One region of the Methylobacterium sp. CM6246 genome, then DNA from elsewhere that is predicted to be linked to it. Evidence: predicted binding sites of a transcription regulator. Region 1 holds the regulator's gene; each other region holds the start of a gene.
What was found. The regulator HrcA, encoded in region 1, represses chaperone genes, less so after heat shock. The targets are predictions, from matches to a motif close to GTTAGCACTCNCNNNNNGNGAGTGCTAAC.
Positions count from the first base shown of each region.

Region 1 (5,276 bases):
GAGCTGATCGGCAAACCGCTGTCGGACTTGATCGCGGGGCCGCCGCCGAAGATCGGCGGCGACCTTGCCGAGACCCAGGAGGGCGGCCGGGCGACCTTCACCGCCTTCGCCCGCGTCCCGAACCTGCCGCCATCGCTCGACTGGTACATCGCGCTCTCGGTTGACAGCGCCGAGGCGCTGGCTTCGACCACGCTGTTGGCGAAGGAGCTGGCGGTGGCCACCCTTCTGGTCCTGCTCGTGCTCGGCCTCGTCGTTGGCCGGCTGATGACGCTCACCGTCTCGCGTCCGCTCAATCGCTTGGTTGGCGTCCTGCAGCGCATGAGCCAGGGCGCGCTCGATACCGAGATCGCCGAGGCTCGGCGCGGCGACGAGATCGGCCTGGTCGGCCAAGCGGTCGAGGGCATCAAGGCTTTGGTGGCGCAGCGGGCGCGCGACCAGGCCGAGGTGAAGCGCGGGGCGGACGAGGCCGCCGAATCCGAGCGCAGGCGCGCGATGAATGCGCTGGCCGATGGCTTCGAGCAGGCCGTCGGGGCGATCGTCGGCATGGTCTCGTCCTCGGCCACCGAGCTTGAGGCCACGGCCCAGACCCTGACGGCGAGCGCGACCCAGGCTGCGGCGCAATCGACCAGCGTCGCGGCCGCCGCCGAGGAGGCGGCCACCAACGTCCGCACGGTCGCGGCCGCAGCGGAGCAACTCGGCACCAGCGTCCGGGAGATTGCCGGGCAGGTGGAGGGCTCGACCACCCTGGCGCAAGCGGCGGTCGGCGAGGCGGACCAGACCGGCCATCTGGTGCAGGACCTGGCCCAGGCGGTCTCGAAGATCGGCGACGCGGTCGGGCTGATCTCCAGCATCGCGGCCCAGACCAATCTCCTCGCCCTGAACGCGACGATCGAGGCCGCGCGCGGGCGAGGCCGGACGGGGCTTCGCCGTCGTTGCGTCCGAGGTGAAGGAACTGGCTGCCCAGACCGGACGCGTCACCGAAGAGATCACCGGCCTGATCGGTCGGATCCAAGGATCGACCGACCACGCCACGCAGGCGATCGGCGGGATCATGACGCGCATCCGCGACATCAACCGCGTCACAGGCGCGGTAGCGGCCGCGGTGGAGCAGCAGGGCACGGCGACCCAGGAGATCGTGCGCAACGTCAGCCAGGCGGCGAGCGGGACAGACGAGGTCACCACGAACATCACCGGCGTCGCCGCGGCCTCGGAGCAGACCGGCACGGCCGCCCATCAGGTGCTCGACGCGGCCTCCGCGCTCTCGCGGCAATCGGCGCAGCTGTCTCGCGAGGTTGCAGACTTCCTGCACACCGTCCGGGCCGCTTGAGCGCGGCCCGACGGGCGGCTGTCAGCGGCTGCCGTCGAGCAGCTTCGAGACCACCCGGGCGGTGTAATCGACCATCGGGACGATACGGGCGTAGTTCAGCCGCGTGGGCCCGATCACGCCGACGACGCCGACGATCTTCTGCGACCCGTCGCGGAACGGCGCGGCGATCAGCGACGAGCCCGAGAGCGAGAACAGCTTGTTCTCCGAGCCGATGAAGATCCGCACGCCCTCGCCGCCCTCGGCGCGGGCCAGGAGGTCGATGACGTCCTTCTGGGTCTCGAGATCGTTGAACAGCAGGCGGATGCGCTCGAGGTCCTCGACGGCGCGCAGGTCGTCGAGCAGGTTCGCTTGACCGCGCACGATCAGTTGCCGGGCTTCGCTCGGGCCCACCGGCGTCGCGAGGCCTGCATCGACCAAGCGCTCGGTCAGCGCGTCCAACTCGCGCTTCATCGCCTTGCGGCCAGCCTCGATCTCGGCGCGCAGCGTGCCGAGGGTGCGGCCCTGCAGCCGGGCATTGAGGAAGTTCGTGGCCTCCTGGAGCGCGCCGGCTGGCAGACCCGGCGGCAGGTCGACCAGCCGGTTCTCCACCGAGCCGTCGTCGGAGACCAGCACCACGAGGGCGCGGGCCGGATCGAGGCGGACGAACTCGATGTGCTTGAGGTGGACGTTCGCCTTCGTGGTCAGAACCACGCCAGCGCCGCGCGAGATGCCCGACAGCATGGTCGAGGCTGCGGCCAGCGCCGAATCGAAGGTGTGGCCGGAGGCGGCGGCGCGCATCTCCGCCTCGATCCGGGTCTGCTCCTCCTGGCCGACATCGCCGAGTTCGAGCATGGCATCCACGAAGAACCGCAGCCCGAGCTCGGTCGGCAGCCGGCCGGCCGAGGTGTGCGGCGCGAAGATCAGGCCGGAATGCTCCAGGTCCGCCATGACGTTGCGGATCGAGGCCGGCGACAGCGCCATCGGGAGGATGCGCGCCAGGTTGCGCGACCCCACCGGCTCGCCGGTCGTGAGATAGCTCTCGACGATCTGCCGGAAGATCTCGCGGGCGCGCTCGTTGAGGGCGGCGAGCGCCTGCATCGAGGGGTCTTGCGGAAAGAGGCTGTTGGAATCGGTCACGCGGTCATCCTGTCGTGCGATCATGTCCGCCCGGTGTCCAGGGATCAATCCGTACGGCGATGCTTGCCCGCGCAGGCTCCGCGGCCTAAGAGCCCGGCCCTCACTCTCTCATCAGAAAGGGCCCGCGATGAGGCCTTCGAAGCGCGCCGCCGACGAGCTGCGGCCGGTCACCCTGGAGCGCGCGGTCTCGCGCTTCGCCGAGGGCTCCTGCCTGGTCAGCTTCGGCAACACCCGCGTGCTCTGCACCGCCTCCCTCGAAGAGCGCGGTCCCCCGTGGCTGCGCGGCTCCGGCAAGGGCTGGGTCACCGCCGAGTATGCGATGCTGCCGCGCGCGACGCATGACCGGACCCGGCGCGAGATCAATTCGGGCAAGCCGTCGGGCCGCACGCAGGAGATCCAGCGGCTCATCGGCCGGTCACTCCGCGCGGTCACCAACCTGCCCGCAATGGGAGAGCGCCAGATCACCGTCGATTGCGACGTGATCCAGGCCGATGGCGGCACCCGGACCGCGGCGATAACCGGTGCCTGGGTGGCGCTCTACGATTGCTTCGCCTGGATGCGCACCCGCTCGATCATCTCGGTGGACCCGCTGCGCGACCACGTCGCGGCCGTGTCTTGCGGCCTGTACAAGGGCACACCGGTGCTCGACCTCGACTACGCCGAGGATTCGGCGGCCGAGACCGACGCGAACTTCGTGCTGACCGGCAAGGGCGGCATCGTCGAGGTGCAGGGCACCGCCGAGATGGAGCCGTTCTCCGAGGCCCAGCTCCTCGAATTGCTGCGGCTGGCCCGCGCCGGCACCGACCGGCTGGTGGCGCTCCAGAAGGAGACGATCGCGTGAGCCGCAGGCTGACCGGCAAGGTGGTGATCGCAACCCACAACGCGGGCAAGCTCACCGAGATGCGCGAGCTGCTGGCACCGTTCGGGATCGAGGCGGTCTCGGCCGGCGAGCTGGGGCTGCCCGAGCCTGACGAGACCGGCACGATGTTCTCCGAGAACGCCGCCATCAAGGCGCATGCCGCCGCCAAGGCGACCGGACTGCCCGCCTTCGCGGACGATTCCGGCCTCTGCGTCGATGCACTGGACGGCGCGCCGGGCATCTTCTCCGCGCGCTGGGCCGGTCCGACCAAGGACTTTTCCGGCGCGATGGCACGCATCGTCTCGGAGCTGGAACAGCGCGACGCGAGCGACCGGACGGCGCATTTCGTCTCCGCGCTCGTGCTCGCCTGGCCGGACGGCCATACCGAGCTTTTCGAGGGCCGTGTGTTCGGCACGCTCGTTCCGCCGCGGGGCGATGCCGGCTTCGGCTACGATCCGATCTTCCAGCCGGACGGCCATGCCCGGACCTTCGGCGAGATGAGCGCCGAGGAGAAGCACGGTGTCGATTGGCAGAAGGGGGAGGGGCTGTCGCACCGCGCCCGGGCCTTCGTGTTGTTGAGCCGCGCCTGCCTGGCGCCGGCGGCCTGATTGCCAAACCGCGCTGGCACGCGCACATCCCGGCGATCATGACTTCGACCGGCCCGGACCATCCGACCCGCGACGCGGGCTTCGGCATCTACCTGCACTGGCCCTTCTGCGCCGCGAAGTGCCCATATTGCGACTTCAACAGCCACGTCCGGCATGCGGGCGTGGATCAGGCGCGCTACCTCGACGCATTCCGGGCGGAGATCGCCCACAGCGCCGCCCGTACCCCGGGCCGCACCGTCACCAGCATCTTCCTCGGCGGCGGTACGCCGTCGCTGATGGATCCCGCGACGGTGGCGGGCCTGCTCGACGCGGTGGCGGCGCACTGGGCGATGGCCTCGGATATCGAAATCACCCTGGAGGCCAACCCGTCGAGCGTCGAGGCCAGCCGCTTCCGCGGCTACCGGACCGCCGGGGTGAACCGGGTGTCGCTCGGCGTGCAGGCGCTGGACGACGCGTCGTTGAAGAAGCTCGGGCGGCTGCACAACGCCGAGGACGCCTTCGCGGCGATCGGCATCGCGCAGGCGGTGTTCGACCGGACCTCGTTCGACCTGATCTACGCACGCCCCGACCAGACCCCCGCCCTGTGGCGGGCCGAGCTAAACGAGGCGCTCACCCGCGCCGCCGAACACCTGTCGCTCTACCAGCTCACCATCGAGCCGGGCACGCCGTTCCACGGCCTCGCCGCCGCCGGCAAGCTGGTGACGCCCGACGACGAGGCGGGCCGGATCCTCTACGACGTGACCCAGGAGGTCTGCGGGCAGGCGGGCCTGCCGTCCTACGAGATCTCCAACCATGCCCGGCCGGGCGCGGAATCCCGCCACAACCTGCTCTACTGGCGCTACGGCGAATATGCCGGCATCGGGCCGGGGGCCCATGGGCGCCTTGTCACGCCGGCCGGCCGGATCGGCACCGTCACCGAACGCAACCCGGAAGCGTGGCTCGCCCGCGTCGAGCGCGACGGCCACGGGATCGTCGAGACCGAGACCCTGGCGGCGGCAGACCAGGCCGACGAGTTCCTCGTGATGGGCCTGCGGCTGACTGAGGGGATCGATCCCGAGCGCTACGCCGCCCTGAAGGGCCGGCCGCTCAACAGCAACCGGATGGGCATGCTGGTCGGCGACGGCCTGCTCCATCGCCTGCCGGGCGGCCGAATCGCTGCCACGCCCCGCGGTGCGCCGGTGCTGAACGCCCTGGTGGCCGAACTCGCGGCCTGACGGGCTCGATCATCAAGTCCCGGGCTTGGCCAGGACGCGCGGTGCCGCGCTGACCACGGTCGCGGCGTTGTTGCGGATCTCGTAGACCGCCAGCGCCCGATCGCTGAGCCCCTCTGGCCGAAACCGGAAGGTGCCGTCCGTTCCAGAGAAGC
Region 1 is NZ_JBTXKY010000001.1:5,344,559-5,349,834, reverse strand. Features, by position in the region: partial or broken gene ACYQPG_RS25785 (methyl-accepting chemotaxis protein) at 1-1,327, shown strand, start outside; gene hrcA (heat-inducible transcriptional repressor HrcA) at 1,349-2,404, opposite strand; gene rph (ribonuclease PH) at 2,571-3,284, shown strand; gene rdgB (RdgB/HAM1 family non-canonical purine NTP pyrophosphatase) at 3,281-3,910, shown strand; gene hemW (radical SAM family heme chaperone HemW) at 3,949-5,124, shown strand; gene ACYQPG_RS25760 (penicillin-binding protein activator) at 5,137-5,276, opposite strand, start outside.

Region 2 (5,276 bases), 400 kb from region 1:
GTTCTCTTGAACATATCGGTGTCCACGCTGCTCCTGCGAGCATATGGCCGAGATTGGGTTAAATTTTATATAATTCGACAGTCTTTGAAACCGAAGCCTGCATTGAGAGCGCGTCAAATGAAATATTCAATCAAAGTAAGTTGTAATAGTTGATTGGCAGAGGCTTAGATTTGTATTAAAGACAGCTTTTGCCTTTTAAGCTGACGAATATCAGAACCACCCGCGGCTTCGGAAATATACAATTGGAGCAAGAGCGCTGATCAAAATAAGCGCGAGGGCGTAGGGATATCCGTAGGCCCAGTCCAGCTCCGGCATGTGCTTGAAGTTCATGCCGTACATCGAGGCGATCAGCGTCGGCGGCACACCAACCACAGACACCACCGTCAGTACCCGGAAGACGTTGTTCTGCTCGATGTTGATGAGCCCCAATGTGGCGTCGAGGAGGAACTGAACGTTCTCGGCAAGCCGCGTCTCGAACTCGTCCAGGGAGTCGATGTCGCGCCGGATCGTCTCGAAGCGACCGTCGCCGGGCAGGCCGAGCCCTTCGCAAGCGGCCGACACGAACGGCACGATCCGCTCCAGGCCGAGCAGGCTCGCGCGGATCTTCCCGAGAACCTTCCCACGGTTGCTGATGCCGCGCAGGATCCGCCGCAGCGCCAGGTCGCGGCGGCGGGGCGGCGGGCTTTCCAGCCGACGGCGATCGGCGCCGCGGACATCGAAGTCGAAGATCCGCGTGGACAGCGTGTCGAGTTCGGAGGCCATGTCCTCCAGGGCGTCCGCGAGGCTGTCGACCAACTCCTCCAGGATCACGAGGAAGATCTCGCTCGGCGTCACGCTGCCGTCGCCGTCGGCGATGCGCTTCTCCGACGAGTCGATCGCGCGCATGTCGTGGAACCGGATCGTGACGAGGTGATCCTTCGACAGGAGGAACCCCAGCGGTTTCAACTGGGAATCACTGCGCTCGAAGGTGATCATCGGCGTCGAGAGCGACAGCCCGCCCTTCACGCGCCGCAGCCGGCTGGAGGATTCCACCTCCGACAGTGCGGCCCGGGACGGTACGCGCAGGCCGGTGGCCGCTTCCACGGCGGCGGCCTCCTCGGAACTCGGGTCGTTCAGATCGAGCCAGACGGCATTGCCGGGAATCGGGCCGCCGCGTTCAGGCGTCACCGCGCCTTCGGGTCCGTGGAGGCTCAGCATGAGGGCGCGTTATCCTAGGGGAAATAAGGGCCGATGCCGGGTCATCTCGCCGTCGCGCGCGGGTGCGACAGTCTTGACTTCGAGCCGCACGAGAGCTAACTCGCCGCCGTCATTGGCACTCGCCAAGACAGAGTGCTAACAGTCGGGCTTGGGAGCGGCCGCGCACGCCGCATCAACGCCAACTGCAGACCTGAAGCAAGAGGGCAGCTCATGAAGTTCCGTCCGCTGCACGACCGCGTGGTCGTCCGTCGCATCGAGGGCGAGGAGAAGACCAAGGGCGGCATCATCATTCCGGACACCGCCAAGGAGAAGCCGCAGGAAGGCGAGATCGTCGCCGTCGGTCCCGGCGCTCGCGACGAGCAGGGCCGCGTCAACGCGCTCGACGTGAAGGCGGGGGACCGCGTCCTGTTCGGCAAGTGGTCCGGCACCGAGGTCAAGATCGACGGTCAGGACCTCCTGATCATGAAAGAATCCGACATCATGGGCGTCGTCGCCGCCTGATCGGATCGCCCGTTCCAACCCTTTGAGGCCACCTGAGGCCTTGGGGTCCAACCCAACCACAAGAGGCAAACCATGGCAGCGAAAGACGTTCGTTTCTCCGCCGACGCCCGCGATAAGATGCTGCGCGGCGTCGATATCCTTGCCGACGCGGTGAAGGTGACGCTGGGCCCGAAGGGCCGCAACGTCGTGATCGAGAAGAGCTTCGGCGCCCCGCGCATCACCAAGGACGGCGTCACCGTCGCCAAGGAGATCGAACTCGCCGACAAGTTCGAGAACATGGGCGCCCAGATGGTGCGCGAAGTGGCCTCGAAGACCAACGACATCGCGGGTGACGGCACCACCACCGCCACCGTGCTGGCCCAGGCCATCGTCCGCGAAGGCGCCAAGTACGTCGCCGCCGGCATCAACCCGATGGACCTGAAGCGCGGCATCGACCTCGCCACCGCCGCCGCGGTGAAGGACATCATCGCGCGCGCCAAGAAGGTCTCGACCTCCGACGAGGTCGCCCAGGTCGGCACGATCTCCGCCAACGGCGACAAGGAGATAGGCGAGATGATCGCCCACGCCATGCAGAAGGTGGGCAACGAGGGCGTGATCACGGTCGAGGAGGCCAAGACGGCCGAGACCGAGCTCGACGTCGTCGAGGGCATGCAGTTCGACCGCGGCTACCTGTCCCCGTACTTCATCACGAACGCGGAGAAGATGGTCGCCGAGCTCGAGGATCCCTACATCCTGATCCACGAGAAGAAGCTGTCGTCGCTGCAGGCGATGCTGCCGGTGCTCGAGGCCGTGGTGCAGACCGGCAAGCCGCTGCTGATCATCGCCGAGGACATCGAGGGCGAGGCGCTGGCCACCCTCGTGGTGAACAAGCTGCGCGGCGGCCTGAAGGTCGCAGCCGTGAAGGCGCCGGGCTTCGGTGACCGCCGCAAGGCGATGCTCGAGGACATCGCGATCCTGACCAAGGGCCAGATGATCGCCGAGGACCTCGGCATCAAGCTCGAGAACGTGACGCTCGACATGCTCGGCCGCGCCAAGCGGGTGCGCATCGAGAAGGAGAACACCACGATCATCGACGGCGTCGGCGAGAAGACCGACATCGAGGGCCGGATCTCGCAGATCAAGGCGCAGATCGAGGAGACCACCTCGGACTACGACCGCGAGAAGCTGCAGGAGCGCCTGGCCAAGCTCGCGGGCGGCGTCGCGGTGATCCGCGTCGGCGGCGCGACCGAGGTCGAGGTCAAGGAGAAGAAGGACCGTGTCGACGACGCCCTCAACGCCACCCGCGCGGCTGTCGAGGAAGGCATCGTCCCGGGCGGCGGCACTGCACTGCTGCGTGCCAAGAAGGCGGTCGCCGCGCTGAAGAGCGATGTTCCGGACGTCCAGGCCGGCATCAAGATCGTGCTGAAGGCGCTTGAGGCCCCGATCCGTCAGATCGCCCAGAACGCAGGCGTGGAAGGTTCGATCGTCGTCGGCAAGATCACCGACAACACCTCCTCGGAGACCTACGGCTTCAACGCCCAGACCGAAGAGTATGTCGACATGATCCAGGCCGGTATCGTCGATCCGGCCAAGGTCGTCCGTACCGCCCTGCAGGACGCCGCTTCCGTGGCCGGCCTGCTGGTCACCACCGAGGCGATGGTGGCCGACGCGCCGAAGAAGGATGGCGGCGCCCCCGCGATGCCGGGCGGCGGCGGCATGGGCGGCATGGATTTCTAAGTCCACGCCAACCATCGATCTGACGAAGGGGGTCGCCGAAAGGCGGCCCCTTTTTTCGTTGGTATGACACGGCCGTCTCACGGTCCCGCGGAAGTCCGGGCCGTCATGAGGGGCGGCTGTTCGACGGCTGCAGAAAGATTTCTGCGTGCGAGATCGGCCTCGACTTGGGCAGCGAGCTTGAAGAAGCGCTGGCGGACATCAGCGGCAAACGGATTGGATCGCTCGATCGCCTCGAACACTTCGGGGGCGTCGTGCCGGACCATGTCGACCGCTTGCATGAGCAGTGAGAAGCTTCGCGTGGTCATGTGAGTGGGAAGCGGCTCCATGGCGACGAGCACCCGCTCGATCAGATGCGTCAGGCCTTGCACGGCCGCGGCCTCGCGGTCGTGGGCCTCGGGCGTCGTGACGATCACCTTGAGCTTCAGCACCGTCCGGAGGAAAGCCGCAGCACGACGCCCGTGCCGTCCCGTGGTGTCAGGGCACACCGCGATCTTCAGTCCCGCGATCCCGCCGACGGCACTCTGCGGGCCGAACAGGGGATGGGTTCCCAGGATCTCGACGCCGGCCGGTAATCCCGCCCGCATGATCTCGACGGGGATCATCTTCACCGAGCCGACATCGACCACCAGCGTTCCCGATCGGAGATGAGGGGCAATGTCGGCCACGACATCGGACAGGCGGGATACCGGAACGGCCAGGATGACGACGGAGCAGCGTGCCGCCGCGATCAAGTCCGTCCGCACGGCGCCGTAGGTCTGGGAATCGGCCTCGGCCGGGCGTGGATCGTAGACGCGCAGCGCCATGTGCGGCCCGAGATGCCGGACGATCAGGCGACCGAAGGCGCCGAAACCGATGACCCCGACGGCGGGGCGGAATTGAGTGGCTTGGGAGACTGACACGGTGACCTCGGGCAGACGCGAGGTCGACGGATCATGATGAAGTGCAACCGCCGACGACGCAGCGGTTGGGCAAGATAAGCAAGCCGCCGCTATGAGAAGGGCGGGCGATAGGATGCGGTGAACGGCAAGCTTGTCATGAGGACGGTCGTCTATGCGGTGCCGCCATGCTCGTCAACAAGGCCGCATCGATGCCAGGACTGGGCCTGATCGTCGGGAACTCTTGAACGCTGCTCGATTGAAGGGCCCAGGTTTCGCTGCCCCGAGCGCGCTCTTCCACGTCGAGTGATTGCGGAACCAAAAAAAACGGGACGGCTTGCGCCGTCCCGTCTGTCGTCGTGCCTATCGGCCTAAGAAGATAGAAGCCAGTCGCTGGAGCAGGCCCCGCGGTGCGGGCGGAGGCTCACTCTGTCCAGGACCGTCCCCAATCTAATTGGCGGCGAAGGGGTGCTGAGCCGAGTTGCGCTGCTCGGTGACGGTCGAAGCCTTCGGCTCGCCGTTCACGGCGCGCTGGATCGAGAGCTTGGTGGCCTCGTAGTTGTACTTCTGGATCTTGGCGTCGTCGGCCGCTTCCCAGTGGATGAACACGCCGACCAGGATGAACAGGTCGTCGGCCTCATCGGCCGGGATGATGCCTTCGGCGACGGCATCCTGGACGGCCTTGGCAACGCCGTGCTGGGCCGGGCCGAACATCTGGACGGCCTGACGGGCGTCGTTGATGGTGACCTTGTTGAACATCAGGGTGTTCGGCTTGCACGGCAGGTTCGGCGCGATGACCGCGAGCAGGCTGGTGAAGCCGTGCTTGTTGTTCACGAGGCCGTTGCAGAAAGCCGTCTCGGCGGGCGAGCCGCGCGGTCCGATGATCAGGTCGATGTGAGCGACTTCGTTGCCGTCGCCGACGAGGGCTTCGCCAACCTGAACCTTGGTGATCTTCGCCATTCGGTGTCTCTCCCTGGATTCCGAAAT
Region 2 is NZ_JBTXKY010000001.1:4,945,414-4,950,689, forward strand. Features, by position in the region: gene ACYQPG_RS23845 (methyl-accepting chemotaxis protein) at 1-14, opposite strand, end outside; gene ACYQPG_RS23850 (CorA family divalent cation transporter) at 211-1,197, opposite strand; gene groES (co-chaperone GroES) at 1,408-1,698, shown strand; gene groL (chaperonin GroEL) at 1,771-3,414, shown strand; gene ACYQPG_RS23865 (prephenate dehydrogenase/arogenate dehydrogenase family protein) at 3,492-4,313, opposite strand; gene fae (5,6,7,8-tetrahydromethanopterin hydro-lyase) at 4,740-5,249, opposite strand.
Region 2: groES (co-chaperone GroES) is a predicted target of HrcA. The motif match lies at 1,309-1,337, and genes of this name have one in related genera.

Region 3 (5,276 bases), 4.4 Mb from region 1:
AGGCCAAGCGGGCGCGCCTCGACGACCTCGTCCATCCCGACAGCGGGCTCGCCAACCTGTCGGTGCGGCTCGGGGTCGACGCCTCCGGGTTCGATCTCGACGCGCCCCTGCCCGAGATCCCCGCGACCAACGCCAGCAAGACCAGCCAGGCCCAGATTCTCGATGAGGCCCGCCGGACCGGCGCCACCGTGCGCGACCTCGCCCGCAAGGTCGGCGCCTATGCCGGGCTTCAGTTCGTCGGGACGCCCGCGCAGGTCGCGGACCGGATGGAGGAATGGCTGGAGAGCCGCGGGTGCGACGGCTTCAACGTCATGTTCCCGTTCGTGCCCGAGGGGCTCGACGACGTGGTCGACCGGCTCGTGCCGGAACTGCAACGGCGCGGCCTGTTCCGGCGCGACTACGCCGGCACGACCCTGCGCGACCATCTCGGCCTGCCGCGCCCGCCGAACCGGTTCTTCGCGTCGGACGAGACGAGGAGCGCGTGACTGAGAAGGGTGGGCCGGTTTGCGAACGGTTCGAGATCTGCGCGCCTACCCAAGGCGCCACTCCGTCATTCCGGGCTCCGCGTCGCGGCCCCGGAATGACACGGTGATTCCGGGGGAAAGCCTGGACAGACGGCTTTCGCAGGAAGCGATGCGTTACCGCTTCACCTTGGCCTTGCGGGCGGCGAAGCGGGCATCGCGGGTCGCCTTCTGCTCGGCGGCGAGGGCGGCCTGGCGCTCGACCTTCTCGGCGGCCTGACGGACGATCTCGGCCGCTGCGCGCTCCTGTTCGGCAAGGGCTTCGGCGGCGCGGACCGCCTCGGCGGCGGCGCGGGCGGCCTCCCGCTCGCTCACCCGCACTTCGCGGGCCTCGACGACGGCCTGGCGCTCGGCTTGCCGGGCGAGGACGGCCGGATCGTCCGCCGCGGGCCGTGCACGGAACTGGGCCAGCCGCTCTTCCTTGGCTTTCGCGCCGGCCTCGAGACGATCGGACAGCTGCGTTTCTTTGAATTGACCCACGGATACTCCTCGCGCGCTTCGCAGCGCCGGTGGCGAGAGCATCATCCCGAAAGCGTATCGGAGACCGATGATGCCCGATCAAGAGCCCGAAACGGCATCACGGATGCCGGTCCAGAAACAGAAGAAGCCGCTCCACACAGGGAACGGCTTCGAAACGCGTCCTCTGGTGAGGCGCTCGGTTCAGGCGGCCTGGAGGCTGCCGGCGGACTGCTTGCCGCTGCGACGGTCGGTTTCCAGCTCGAAGGAGAGCTTCTGGCCCTCGATCAGGTTGCGCATGCCGGCGCGCTCGACAGCCGAGATGTGAACGAACACGTCCTTGCCGCCGTCGTCAGGCTGGATGAAGCCGAAGCCCTTGGTCTCGTTGAACCACTTAACGGTGCCGATGGTCATAAATATTCCAACTGCTTTAGAGCATGATGCGATCGACCAGCATTCCGGCCGACCAAAATCATCATACGGTAACAAAGATCCAGTGTTTGCTGCTGATGCGCTGCACGGGCAGCGAACGCTGGACGATCGAATGGGTCGAGCGCACGCCGTGCATGCGCTCATCCGCGAGTCGTCGAAAATGGGAGAGATGCAGAGCGCTCGCCCTGTTGTGGCGAGACGGCCGAATATCTGGCCTCAAATCGATCCGTGATCTCTAGCGCATCGCCGGGATAATCACAATCCCGAAATAGGCCGCGGAGAAAAACCGTCTGGCGTGCCGGCGAAATCGCGGCTTCTTGCGATGTTGTTTTGGTGTGCGACTTTCAATATTCCAGGCCGCCCGTGCAGGCTCAGCCGCTTCGGAGGGCCGCGATCGAGCCCGGCGGCTTCGAAGCGCGTTAGCACTCTCGCCGATTGAGTGCTAAGAGATCCACACCCGGCGCGGATGATTCGGTCCGCCGCCGCCTTTCCCGTCCGGGCTCCGTCATGCCGACGCGAGACCCGCAGGCGGGACGACCAGGATGCCACACATGAAGTTTCGCCCGCTGCACGACCGCGTGGTGCTACGCCGCATCGAGGGCGAGGAGAAGACCAAGGGCGGGATCATCATCCCCGACACCGTCAAGGAGAAGCCCCAGGAGGGCGAGGTCGTCGCCGTCGGACCCGGTGCCCGGGACGAGGCCGGCAAGATCAATCCCCTGGAAGTGAAGCCCGGTGATCGCGTGCTGTTCGGCAAGTGGTCCGGCACCGAGGTCAAGATCGACGGCCAGGACCTTCTGATCATGAAGGAATCCGACATCATGGGCGTCGTCGCCTAGCGTCGTACCGGATCGCGCCGTCCCTGATCGCACTGCAATCGGGTACGGCACTCAGTCCTTGATTCGACGCGCCCGCGAACGCCGAACCGGTACCCGTTTCGGCAGCCGGCGCTCTGAGGGCGTCCGCTCCCGCAGATGCTGCCCAAGCCCTTCGAGGCGCCCGCTCCGGCGCGCCTCGGGGCCGAACGACAACAGACGAGATTGTCCATGTCAGCCAAAGACGTTCGTTTTTCCGTCGACGCCCGCGAGAAGATGCTGCGCGGCGTCGAGCTGCTCGCCAGCGCGGTGAAGGTGACGCTCGGCCCGAAGGGCCGGAACGTCGTGATCGAGAAGAGCTTCGGCGCCCCGCGCATCACCAAGGACGGCGTCACCGTCGCCAAGGAGATCGAACTCGCCGACAAGTTCGAGAACATGGGCGCCCAGATGGTGCGCGAAGTGGCCTCGAAGTCGAGCGACATCGCGGGTGACGGCACCACCACCGCCACCGTGCTGGCCGCCTCCATCGTCCGCGAGGGCGTGAAGTACGTCGCCGCCGGCATGAACCCGATGGACCTGAAGCGCGGCATCGACCTCGCGGTCGCCGCGGTCGTGAAGGACATCAGCGAGCGCTCCCGCAAGGTCGCCTCCTCGGAGGAGATCGCCCAGGTCGGCACGATCTCCGCCAACGGCGACAAGGAGATCGGCGAGATGATCGCCCACGCCATGCAGAAGGTGGGCAACGAGGGCGTGATCACGGTCGAGGAGGCCAAGACGGCCGAGACCGAGCTCGACGTCGTCGAGGGCATGCAGTTCGACCGCGGCTACCTGTCCCCGTACTTCATCACGAACGCGGAGAAGATGGTCGCCGAGCTCGAGGATCCCTACATCCTGATCCACGAGAAGAAGCTGTCGTCGCTGCAGGCGATGCTGCCGGTGCTCGAGGCCGTGGTGCAGACCGGCAAGCCGCTGCTGATCATCGCCGAGGACATCGAGGGCGAGGCGCTGGCCACCCTGGTGGTGAACAAGCTGCGCGGTGGCCTGAAGGTCGCGGCCGTGAAGGCGCCGGGCTTCGGTGACCGCCGCAAGGCGATGCTCGAGGACATCGCGATCCTGACCAAGGGCCAGATGATCGCCGAGGACCTCGGCATCAAGCTCGAGAACGTGACGCTCGACATGCTCGGCCGCGCCAAGCGGGTGCGCATCGAGAAGGAGACCACCACGATCATCGACGGGTCCGGCGAGAAGACCGACATCGAGGGCCGGATCTCGCAGATCAAGGCGCAGATCGAGGAGACCACCTCGGACTACGATCGCGAGAAGCTGCAGGAGCGCCTGGCCAAGCTCGCGGGCGGCGTCGCGGTGATCCGCGTCGGCGGTTCGACCGAGGTCGAGGTCAAGGAGAAGAAGGACCGCGTCGACGACGCCCTCCACGCCACCCGCGCGGCTGTCGAGGAAGGCATCGTCCCGGGCGGCGGCACCGCGCTGCTGCGCGCCAAGAAGGCCGCCCAGGGCCTCACCAGCGACAACCCCGACGTCCAGGCCGGCATCAAGATCGTGCTGAAGGCGCTCGAGGCCCCGATCCGTCAGATCGCTTCGAACTCGGGCGTCGAAGGCTCGATCGTCGTCGGCAAGATCCTGGCCAACGCCTCGGAGACCTACGGCTTCAACGCCCAGACCGAGGAGTATGTCGACATGCTCCAGGCCGGCATCGTCGATCCGTCCAAGGTCGTCCGGGCGGCGCTCCAGGGTGCGGCTTCCGTGGCCGGCCTGCTGGTCACCACCGAGGCGATGATCTCCGAGCTGCCGCGCAAGGAAGCCCCGGCCATGCCGGGCGGCGGCGGCATGGGCGGCATGGGCGGCATGGACTTCTAAGCCGGCTCCAGACCTCGACACGACGACCCGGCGCGGGCGCCTTTCGCGGCCGCGCCGGGTCGTCATCTGTAAGCCGGCCCGGATCATCGATCCGGGCCGGCGCCGTCCGCAACGGCGACCCCGTCCACACCGCACCAAGCGGGCCGATGCGGGTTGTCCCTGATGCCGGTCGGGAGATTTCGATGCGCGTGCAGACCCATCGGGACGGGATCGTCCTGGCCCTCCGCCCGCCGCTCGCCCCCTGCGTCGTCATCCTGGCGCTGGTGACGACTGTCCTCCTCGCGGCGCCCGCCCCGGCCCGGGCCTGGGGCGTTCCCGGTTGCAGCAACCTTCCCGAATACAATCGCGCGCTCGGCGCTCTCCAGGGCATGACCAGCGCCTGCGACATGAGCGTCGCGCGTGCGCGCGAAGTCATCGCGGAGCATGACGGCGTCCCGGTGGTCGTGCCGCAGGCAGCGCCGCCGCCCCGGGTCCAGGTCCGGCGCCACTCGGCCCGGCCCCATCACAGGATACCGCGCAAGCGCCGCAATACGGCCCGCGCCTCCTGAGCCGCACCGTCGTCGTCCCGAAAACCCGGCGCCCCCTTCGGGATGATGCTCCGGCTGCGCCAAAGTCCGACGGCGGCGTCGTTGGCAGCCGGCTCTGTCCGGCTTTCCGTGGGGATGAAGGATACGCTCCGTGCGGCTCGATCTCGGTCACAAAGGCGATTGGATCGTCGATCCCCGCGAACTCGCGTCGCGTCTGGGCGTCACCATGGCCGTGCTCAAGCAGCAGGAACGCCTCGGCCAGGTCGAGGCCCGCATCAAGCCCGGTTCGGGCGCGGAGGCGGATCAGACCCGCGTGACGGTTCGCCTGCTCGACAAGGGCTGGCGGGGCATCTTCGATGGGAGCGGGGCGCTCATCGCCGAGGAGCGATGGTGACGGGCCGCCCGGAGCGGTTCGTGGCCGGGCAAACGGTCATCGCGGCCAAGAAAGCCGCGGCGCCGGGACAATGCGTGGTACAGACCTGAAGAGATTCCGCCGCTGCTCTCGCCGAGGACCGACATGAACGCCTTCAGATGGCTTATGGCCAAGGTTATCGGCTTCCTGTTCTCGCAGACGATCGACCACAAGAACCGCAAAGCTGCTGCCGACAAGGAGGGCGGGACCTACGATGCGGCCCCGGCTTATCAGTCAT
Region 3 is NZ_JBTXKY010000001.1:944,478-949,753, forward strand. Features, by position in the region: gene ACYQPG_RS04760 (LLM class flavin-dependent oxidoreductase) at 1-485, shown strand, start outside; gene ACYQPG_RS04765 (DUF6481 family protein) at 639-1,001, opposite strand; gene ACYQPG_RS04770 (cold-shock protein) at 1,182-1,391, opposite strand; gene groES (co-chaperone GroES) at 1,961-2,248, shown strand; gene groL (chaperonin GroEL) at 2,456-4,099, shown strand; gene ACYQPG_RS04785 (hypothetical protein) at 4,282-4,647, shown strand; gene ACYQPG_RS04790 (DUF6522 family protein) at 4,778-5,020, shown strand; gene ACYQPG_RS04795 (hypothetical protein) at 5,144-5,276, shown strand, end outside.
Region 3: groES (co-chaperone GroES) is a predicted target of HrcA. The motif match lies at 1,828-1,856, and genes of this name have one in related genera.